Regions from separate parts of the Dongia sp. genome, predicted to be linked through region 2. Evidence: riboswitches for the same ligand, from Rfam matches in the RefSeq annotation. Region 2 holds a riboswitch; the other holds the start of a gene.
The links. Region 2 has a riboswitch for S-adenosylmethionine ahead of metZ (O-succinylhomoserine sulfhydrylase). Riboswitches for the same ligand answer to the same signal wherever they lie in the genome.
Positions count from the first base shown of each region.

Region 1: linked by a shared signal. The riboswitch ahead of metA (homoserine O-succinyltransferase) and the one ahead of metZ (O-succinylhomoserine sulfhydrylase) in region 2 are both predicted to bind S-adenosylmethionine.

Region 1 covers NZ_JAYRKD010000034.1:60,029-64,435, reverse strand. Annotated here, with positions in the region: gene ACH2CY_RS24905 (arginase family protein) at 1-104, shown strand, start outside; gene ACH2CY_RS24900 (antibiotic biosynthesis monooxygenase family protein) at 101-763, opposite strand; gene ACH2CY_RS24895 (hypothetical protein) at 853-1,470, shown strand; gene alkB (DNA oxidative demethylase AlkB) at 1,470-2,105, shown strand; SAM riboswitch at 2,146-2,223, shown strand; gene metA (homoserine O-succinyltransferase) at 2,290-3,207, shown strand; gene ACH2CY_RS24880 (Lrp/AsnC family transcriptional regulator) at 3,232-3,654, opposite strand; gene ACH2CY_RS24875 (aminotransferase class III-fold pyridoxal phosphate-dependent enzyme) at 3,777-4,407, shown strand, end outside.
Region 2 covers NZ_JAYRKD010000021.1:44,099-48,505, reverse strand. Annotated here, with positions in the region: gene ccrA (crotonyl-CoA carboxylase/reductase) at 1-723, opposite strand, end outside; gene ACH2CY_RS19550 (YMGG-like glycine zipper-containing protein) at 1,175-1,474, opposite strand; gene ACH2CY_RS19545 (hypothetical protein) at 1,694-2,038, opposite strand; SAM riboswitch at 2,271-2,347, shown strand; gene metZ (O-succinylhomoserine sulfhydrylase) at 2,400-3,596, shown strand; gene ACH2CY_RS19535 (nuclear transport factor 2 family protein) at 3,593-3,988, opposite strand; gene ACH2CY_RS19530 (methylmalonyl-CoA mutase family protein) at 4,142-4,407, shown strand, end outside.

The sequences.
Region 1 (4,407 bases), on a different contig from region 2:
CGCTGGGCATGGACATCACCATCTTCAACCCGAAGCTCGACTCCGACGGATCGATCGCACGACGCTTCGCCGCGGCGCTCGGCGAGGGCCTCAACGCCGCCTAGCGGCGCGCCGCGTCGGGATAGTATTGCGGCGCTTCCCGGCGATCGAACATGCCGTAGTCGCGCACGATCCGCACCCGTCGCAGCCACCCGGCATCAGGACCCGAGCGGGCCGCCTCGAACGCTTCCGCCGCGGCCTGGTCACGCCAGCTCAGCAACAGGATCACCTCGCCCGGCGCCAGCACCGCGTCGAACACGTCCCAGGCCACCAGGCCCGCGGCTTCCGGCTTCAGGCCCAGATCCGCAGCGACCGCCTGCGCACCGTTCTGTTTCACCCATTCCGGCGGCCGCTTGCCGCTGACGAGCGTGACGGTCGTGCCCGCACCCACCGCGGTTTCGTCGAGCCGCTGCTCCGGCAGATCCGCCTCGGCTGTATCGCGCGTGATCTGGCCGACCCGCAGGTGATAGTCGCCGAAGATCTCCGAGCGTCCGCGCTCCTGGGCCCCATGGTGCTTGGCCTGGGTGCGCCAGCGCACCAGTGCCTTCTCATCGCGCCAGATCGACAGCGACAGCAGCCAGCCCGGCCGCGCCAGGCTGTGATAGCGCGTCACATCGATGAATCCGTCGATCGCCTGCAGCTCCGGCTTCAGCAGCTGGGCCAGGCCCAGATAGTCGTCCCACTTGTCGGATCTCGGCTGGACCTCGAATACCACCGCGAACATCACCCGCTCCCATCAGCATGATCCGGATGGATATTAGAGCATCCCTCCGGCTAGGTTCGCCTTTTCAGTTCGGCCGGGCCCGTATCGTCATGCCGCTTCAGAATCGCGTCACCCCTTTCGGCGAGATCATCGCGACCCCGGCCCGCGGGATGTTCACCGGCAACCGCGGGATCATCCATGACCCGGAGACCCGGAGCTTGCTGAAGAAGCGTTGGAGCCTCAAATGCTGGCTGATCTGCCAGCTGAAGTACAAGCAGCTCCACCGCGTGCCGATGGCGCGGCGAAGCTGGACCGAGCTGTTCTTCCTCGACGAGGCGACCGCGCTCGCCGCCGGCCATCGGCCCTGCTTCTACTGCAGCCGCGATCGCATCGAGGCCTTTCGTGCCGCCTGGGCCGAGGGCAACGGCGGCCCCGTTCTCGCCGCACCGGAGCTGGACGCCATCCTGCACCGCGAACGCCTGCAGCAACGCAAGAAACGCATCCACCCGATACCCGGCCCGATCGCGCGATTGCCGGACGGGACGATGATCACCGCCGGCGATGCGGCCTGCCTGATCGTGCAGGGACGTCCGCTACGCTGGACGCCGTTCGGGTATGAATCCATCGACAAATCGCCGCGGGCCGAAGGCATGCTGACGCCGCCCTCGACCCTCGCCGCCTTGCGCGCCGGTTATCGCCCGGTGCTGCATGCGAGCGCCGCGGCATGATGCCGGATCTTTTCGCCGAGCGGCGCGAGACGATGGCGGCGGGTGCCGTGCTGCTCCGCGGCTTCGCCTTGCCCCGCGAGACGGCGTTGCTGGCGGCGATCGAGGCCGTCGCCGCGGAAGCGCCGTTTCGCCACATGATGACGCCCGGCGGCTACACGATGTCGGTGGCGATGACGACCTGCGGCAGCGTCGGTTGGGTGACCGACCGCAAGGGCTATCGCTACAGCCCGACCGACCCCACGACCGGCAGGCCCTGGCCGCCGATGCCGATCTGCTTCCAGAGCCTTGCCGCCGAAGCCGCGGCAGAGGCCGGCTACCGGGACTTCCAGCCGGATTCCTGCCTGATCAACCGTTATGAACCCGGCACCAAGCTCTCCCTGCACCAGGACCAGGACGAGCTGGACATGAGCCAGCCGATCGTCTCGGTCTCGCTCGGCCTGCCCGCCACCTTCCTGTTCGGCGGGGCGAAGCGCGGGGATCCGACCGCCAAATACCCCCTGGTCCACGGCGATGTCGCGGTCTGGGGTGGTCCATCCCGCCTCACTTTCCACGGCGTCGCCACCCTCAAGGACGGCAACCATCCGCTGTTGGGGGAAAAACGCATAAACCTGACCTTTCGCAGGGCCTTAGGGTGATTTTTGTCACTGGCGCTTTGGCGCCCGTTGGGCTAAATGGAAGATATTCCGTGGTGATTTGGCCGGCCGGCTTGCAGCCACGTTAAACAACTCGCTAAAGGGCCGCCTGCGGAATCCCCATCAGAGATTTCCAAGGCTGCGGACCCCGAGGCGAGTCAGATGACCGCTCTTTGGGTGAACGCAGATGCCGATCAAGATTCCAGACAAGCTCCCCGCCTTCCAGACCCTCGTCAACGAGGGCGTTCGTCTCATGACCGAGACCGTGGCCGTGCGTCAGGACATCCGCCCGATGCAGATTGGCCTGCTCAACCTGATGCCGAACAAGATCAAGACCGAGCTGCAGTTCGCGCGGCTGCTAGGCGCGACCCCGCTGCAGGTCGAGCTTTCACTGATCCGGATCGGCAACCACACCTCCAAGAACACGGCGGAAGAGCATCTGCTGAACTTCTATCAGCCCTGGGAAGCCGTGAAGCAGCGGAAGTTCGACGGCCTGCTGATCACCGGCACGCCGATCGAGCATATCCCCTATGAGGATGTGACCTATTGGTCGGAGATGCAGCAGATCTTCGACTGGACCGAGACCAACGTCCATTCGACGGTCAATGTCTGCTGGGCGGGCATGGCCGCGCTTTATCATTTCCACAAGATTCAGAAGCACCAGCTGCCGGAGAAGGCTTTCGGAGTCTATCGCCAGAAGATCACCAAGACCTCCTCGCCCTTCATGATCGGTTTCTCCGACGAATTCCAGATTCCGATCTCACGCTGGGCGGAAATCCGCACCGCCGACGTGGCGGCCTGCCCGGACGTGGACGTGCTGGCCTATTCGGAAAGCAAAGGTGTGTGCATCGCCCAGACCAAGGGCACGCGCCGTCTCTATGTGCTCGACCATATGGAATACGACGGGAACTCGCTCGGCGACGAGTATTCTCGCGACGTCGCCGCCAACGTGCCGATCAAGCTGCCGCACAACTACTTCCCGAACGACGATCCCAGCCAGACGCCGCTCAACCGCTGGCGCCCGCATGGGCATCTCTTCATCTCGAACTGGATCAACGAGATCTACCAGACGGTCCCCTTCGACATCGAGAAGGTCGGGACGTAGGTCGCGTTCAGATATCGCGGCCGCTCAGATATCCCGATTGAGCACGATCGAGGTGGTGAGATCGGCCACCGCCTCATGGGAAGAGACCCGGTCGCGCAACGCATTGATGCGTTCGGTGCTGGCAGCCGAGAGCTCGACCAGCAGGTCGATGTCGCCGGTCAGCGAGGTGCAGGACCGCACCTCGGCGATCCGCCGCAGCAGGGCAATGAAGCCGGGCGCCGGCGTGGTCTTCAACCGCACGAACAGATAGACGGACACCGCCGGCCCGCCCTCGACGATCTCGGCGCGGTAGCCGCGGATGATGCCGTCGGCCTCCAGCTTCGACAACCGGTCCCGCAAGGTCGAGCGCGCCAGCCCCACCTTGGCGGCCAGGGTCTTCAGCGGCAGGCGCGCATCCGCCCGCAGCAAGTCGAGGATCTGCCGGTCCTTTTCGTCGATTGGGCGCATCAGGCGGCTGGGCCGGTCAAAGTGGCGGAATGGGGAGCCAAAAGGGCGGTTGTGTTGCGGCCCCCATCCTCCGCAAATTGGGCTCCGGGTCAATGATTCCCCAGTCCCACAGCGAGTGTTCCATGTCGGTCCTGACCACGCTGCCGCCGCAATTCTCTGCCGCCGAAGTGGCCGGCATCGCCGATACGCTCTACGGCCTTTCCGGCAAGCTCGCGCCGCTCGACAGCGAGCGCGACCAGAACTTCCGGCTGACCGAGGCGAATGGCACCAGCTGGGTGCTGAAGATCGCCAACGCGGCCGAGGATCACCAGGCGCTGGCCTTCCAGGCCGCCCTGCTCCGCCACATCCAGACCGCCGATCCCGATCTGCCTTTGCCGCATCTGCGCCCAACCCTCGCCGGCGAGGATCTCGGCCGGACCGGCATACGCGGTGGCGCCGAGCATTTCGTGCGGCTGGTGAGCTGGCTGCCCGGCCAGCTCTATTCCGGCAGCCAGCGGACGGCGGCGCTCCATGCCAGCCTCGGCGAATGCCTGGGGCGACTGGATCGCGCGCTGCAGAGCTTCGGCCACCCCGGCGCCCATCGCGATTTCGACTGGGACATCAAGCAGGCCGGCCGCTCGCGCGGGCGGCTCGACTTTCTCATCGAGCCGAAGCAGCGCACCCTGGTCGATTACTTCCTCGAGCGTTTCGAGGCCAAAGTGGCGCCGCGGCTGGCGCGCCTGCGCGCGCAGGTCATCCACGGCGACGCCAATG
Region 2 (4,407 bases):
GGTGGAGATCAGCTGCACCGCCATCGAGCCCAAGCCACCCGAGGCGCCCCAGACCAGCACGTTGTGGCCCGGGCGCAGAATATGCGGGCGATGGCCGAACAGCATGCGGTAGGCGGTCGCGAGCGTCAGGGTGTAGCAGGCGCTCTCTTCCCAGGTGAGGTGCTTCGGCCGCGGCATCAGCTGGCGGCCCTGCACGCGGCAGAACTGGGCGAAGGAGCCGTCGGGAGTCTCATAACCCCAGATGCGCTGCGAGGGCGAGAACATCGGGTCGCCGCCGTTGCACTCCTCGTCGTCGCCGTCATCCTGGTTGCAATGGACCACGACCTCGTCGCCGACCTTCCAGCGCTTCACACGGGAGCCGATCGCCCAGACGATGCCGGACGCATCGGAGCCGGCGATGTGATACTCGGCCTTGTGCACGTCGAAAGGGGAGATCGGCTTGCCCAAGCCCGCCCAGACGCCGTTGTAGTTGACGCCCGCGGCCATCACCATGACCAGGACCTCGTCGGCCTCGAGCTTCGGCGTCTCCACGACCTCGACCTGCATCGACTTGTCGGGCGGGCCATGGCGCTCGCGACGGATCGCCCAGGCATACATCTTGGCAGGGACATGGCCGAGGGGCGGGATCTCGCCCAGCTCATAGAGCGCCTTCAGCGGCGGGCTTTTGGGCGCCTCCGCGCCATTCTTCTTGGTCAGCGGAATGACGACGGCATTGTCACTCATAAGCCTGCTCCCATGCCCCCTAGAGGTGTCCAAATTAATTCGCAGATGCGAAATCCGTTGCATCCTGCCTTCGCAATTGCAGAAGGGTCAAGCCCGATTCTTTATGAAACTGTCTCAGAATAGGGGTCGTTTGTTCAAAAGATGCGCGATTGATCAAAAGTATGAAATTAAATACTGCACGCAAAGTGCGCGGCGCACCATTCACGGGGGTGGGACGGGGCGGGTGAGATCCGGCCCAAAAGAAAACGCCCGGCTTGCGCCGGGCGTCAGGCGAGGCATCTGCCTCAGCGACAAGGTCCAGGTCCGTGGGTGGGGAGACCGGGCCAGAGTTGGACCTCGTCGGGCGCTTTTGTGGTTCCAGTCGGGGGTCCGAAACCACAGCGCTTTTGATTATTCCGCTCTCAACAGTTGCCTGTGTTCCCGTGTGGTTGATGGAGCCTCGCGGTCGATCCTAACGGTCGTCGCCGCAGCAAAGCGCGCCCGTAGCGGCACCCGCGGCACCGCCGATCAGCGCGCCCGCAACCGGTGCACCAAAGAGCAGGCCCACGCCGGCACCGCCCGCTGCGCCAATGGCGCCGCCCGACACGGTCCGCTGTTCCTGGTTCGACATGCCAGAGCAGCCGGACAGGAAAGCCACGAGTAGAACGCTCGCGATAACGCGCTTCATGGGATGTGACTCCTTCTCAAATTCCATGACCCGCGAGAGGTTCCCCCGTAGGGCGAATTCCGTGGTGGAAAGCCCTTCGGTCATCTCGCCTCAGTAAACGATCGAGCGCGTCAAAAGTTCGCGGCCGGCCCTGCAAATTCGGAGCGAATTCTCCGAGTCGTTTTTTCTCAATTGGATTTCAGGGGCTTAAGCACGCGGATTCACGGCAGTGTGAATCCGCTCACGGCAGCGTGTGCTGGAAACAAGAACGCCCCGGCCTTGCGGCCGGGGCGCTTGTTGTTGCCGCTGATGCAGCGCGCGAGGTCAGAGCCGGAACTGCAGGCTGATCGCCGGCTGCGGCTGCGGGACGACATAGACCGGCGGCGGCGGCGCGTAATAGACGCGCGGCGGCGCTTCGTAATAGACGGCCGGCGGCCGCGGCTGCACATAATGGATGCGCGGCGGCGGTGAATAATAATAGCCGTTGCGCACGACCACGCGCGGACCATCGTCCCAGTCGCCTTGGCCATGCTTCTTCCAGTGCTTGCCGTGGCCCCAGCCGTTGCCATGCGAGTCATCGGCTTGCGCGGCCGAGGCGCCGACGGCCATCAAAGCCAAACCGCCAGCGAGAGCGGCGGCGATCGTCTTCGATCCTTTGAGGCGCAACATGATTTTTCTCCACTCCTGTCGGGGGCTGATCCTGCCCTGCGCAGGCCGCGATCCCGGTGTTGAGTGATTGGAATCGCGGTTCGTCCCCGCTCATACAACGCGCGAGCCTAATCAACCCCTCTGCCGCCGGCGGTCACTTCGCCGTGAAGGCGGTGCCGCTAAGCCTCTGAAGATTGCGGCAGAATCGTGGCGCGTCCGCTTGGTTGACATTCGCGTCCCGGCGTGGATACTCGCGGGACTTCGTGGCGATTTGAGCTCGGCTTGCGGCCACGTTAAACATGCAGCTAAAAGGGTCTGGGACACGCATTTTGCACCTCGACCTTGCCGGTCGGGGTGTTTTTGTGTCCGGAGGTCTGATTCAATGACGAGCAAACGCGAGATCAAGTCGCACTGGCGCAGCGCGACGCGCCTGGTGCATGCGGGCCAGTCCCGCTCGGGTTTCAAGGAGACCGCGGAGCCGGTCTACTTCACGTCCGGCTATATCTATGAGAGCGCGGAGGAGGCAGAGGCCGCCTTCAACAATTCGCAGCCGCGCTTCGTCTATTCGCGCTTCGGCAACCCGACGGTCGCGATGTTCGAGGAGCGGATGGCCGACCTCGAAGGCGCCGAAGCCGCGCGCGGAACCGCGAGCGGCATGGCCGCGGTCTTCGCCGCACTCGCCTGCCAGGTGAAGGCCGGCGATCGCATCGTCTCCTCCGATGCGCTGTTCGGCTCCTGCCAGTTCATCCTGGCCGAGATCCTGCCGAAATGGGGCGTCGAATGCGTGTTCGTCGACGGGCGCGACAACGACGCCTGGAAGCAGGCGCTCGGCAAGCCGACCAAGGCGGTGTTCCTGGAGACGCCGAGCAACCCGAGCCTGCGGCTGGTCGATCTCGAGGCGGTGAGCAAGCTGGCGCATGCCGCGGGCGCCACGGTGGTGGTCGACAACGTCTTCGCGACGCCGCTGCTGCAGCAGCCGCTGAAGCTCGGCGCAGATGTCGTGGTCTATTCCGCGACCAAGCATATCGACGGCCAGGGGCGCACCTTGGGCGGCGTCATCCTGGGCACGCAGAAATTCATCACCGAGACCCTGCAGCCCTTCCTGCGCCATACCGGCCCTTCATTGAGTCCGATGAATGCCTGGGTGCTGCTGAAAGGCCTGGAGACCTTGGAGCTGCGGGTCACGCGACAGGCGGCCAGCGCCGAGACCATCGCGCGCAAGCTCTCGGGGCATGCGAAGCTGGCGCAGGTGCTCTACCCGACGCTGGAAGGCTTCCCGCAGCGCGCGCTGGCCCAGAAGCAGATGAACGGTGGCGGCACCATGGTCGGCTTCAGCCTGAAGGGCGGCAAGGCGGCCGCCTTCAAGTTCCTGAACGCGCTCCAGCTGGTGCTGATCTCCAACAACCTCGGCGATGCGAAGTCGCTGGCGACGCATCCGATGACCACCACGCACCAGCGCCTCACCGCCGAGCAGCGGGCGGCGCAGGGCATCGACGACGGGCTGATCCGCGTCTCGGTCGGCCTCGAGGATGTTGAGGACATCATCGAGGACCTGGAGCAGGCGCTGCGCGCGGTTTAGCGCGCGTTCGCCGAGGCTTCGGTGTCGTAGATGCCGAGGAAGCGGGTGATCTTGCCCTGCTTCACGGTGAAGACGTGCACCCATTCGCTCTCGAAGACTTTGCCGGAGGGGATCGCGGCGCAGCGCTCCCAGCCGATCACGGTGACATGCTCGCCGCCCGGCATGAACTCGCGCGGCTCGAAGGCCTGGATGTCGTCGGCCGCGGCGACCGCGGCGAACCAGGCGGCAACCTCCGCCTTCTTGAAGCGGCCGGTATAGGGAAGGCGCTTCGGGCCGATGAAGCGCCAGTCCACGTCCTCGCTCAGCAGATGGACGATGGCCGGAATGTCGCCACGGCCGAAGGCATGATAGGCGGCGCGGACCACGTCCACGCCGGCGTCGCTGATCAGCATGCTGTCCTCCCAGTTGGGTTGTGCTGATCCTCCTTCGCGGGGCTTGCGACTTTGGATGCAGCGCGGGGGACTTGCCTGGGGATGCCTGCCCGGGGCAATATTGCAGTGCACAATGAAAAGCCGGCCAAATCGGCGGATTTTGGGAGAGGGTGGATGAGCGGCGAGAAGCGGGAGCAGCCCCCCAGGGATTTACCTTGGCTGTTCCGGACCTATTCCGGGCACAGCTCAGCGGCGGCCTCGAACCGGCTTTACCGGACCAATCTCGCGCGCGGCCAGACCGGGCTCTCGATCGCCTTCGATCTCCCGACCCAGACCGGCTATGACGCCGACCATGCCCTGGCCAAGGGCGAGGTCGGCAAGGTCGGCGTGCCGGTCTCGCATCTCGGCGACATGCTGACCCTGTTCGACGGCCTGCCGCT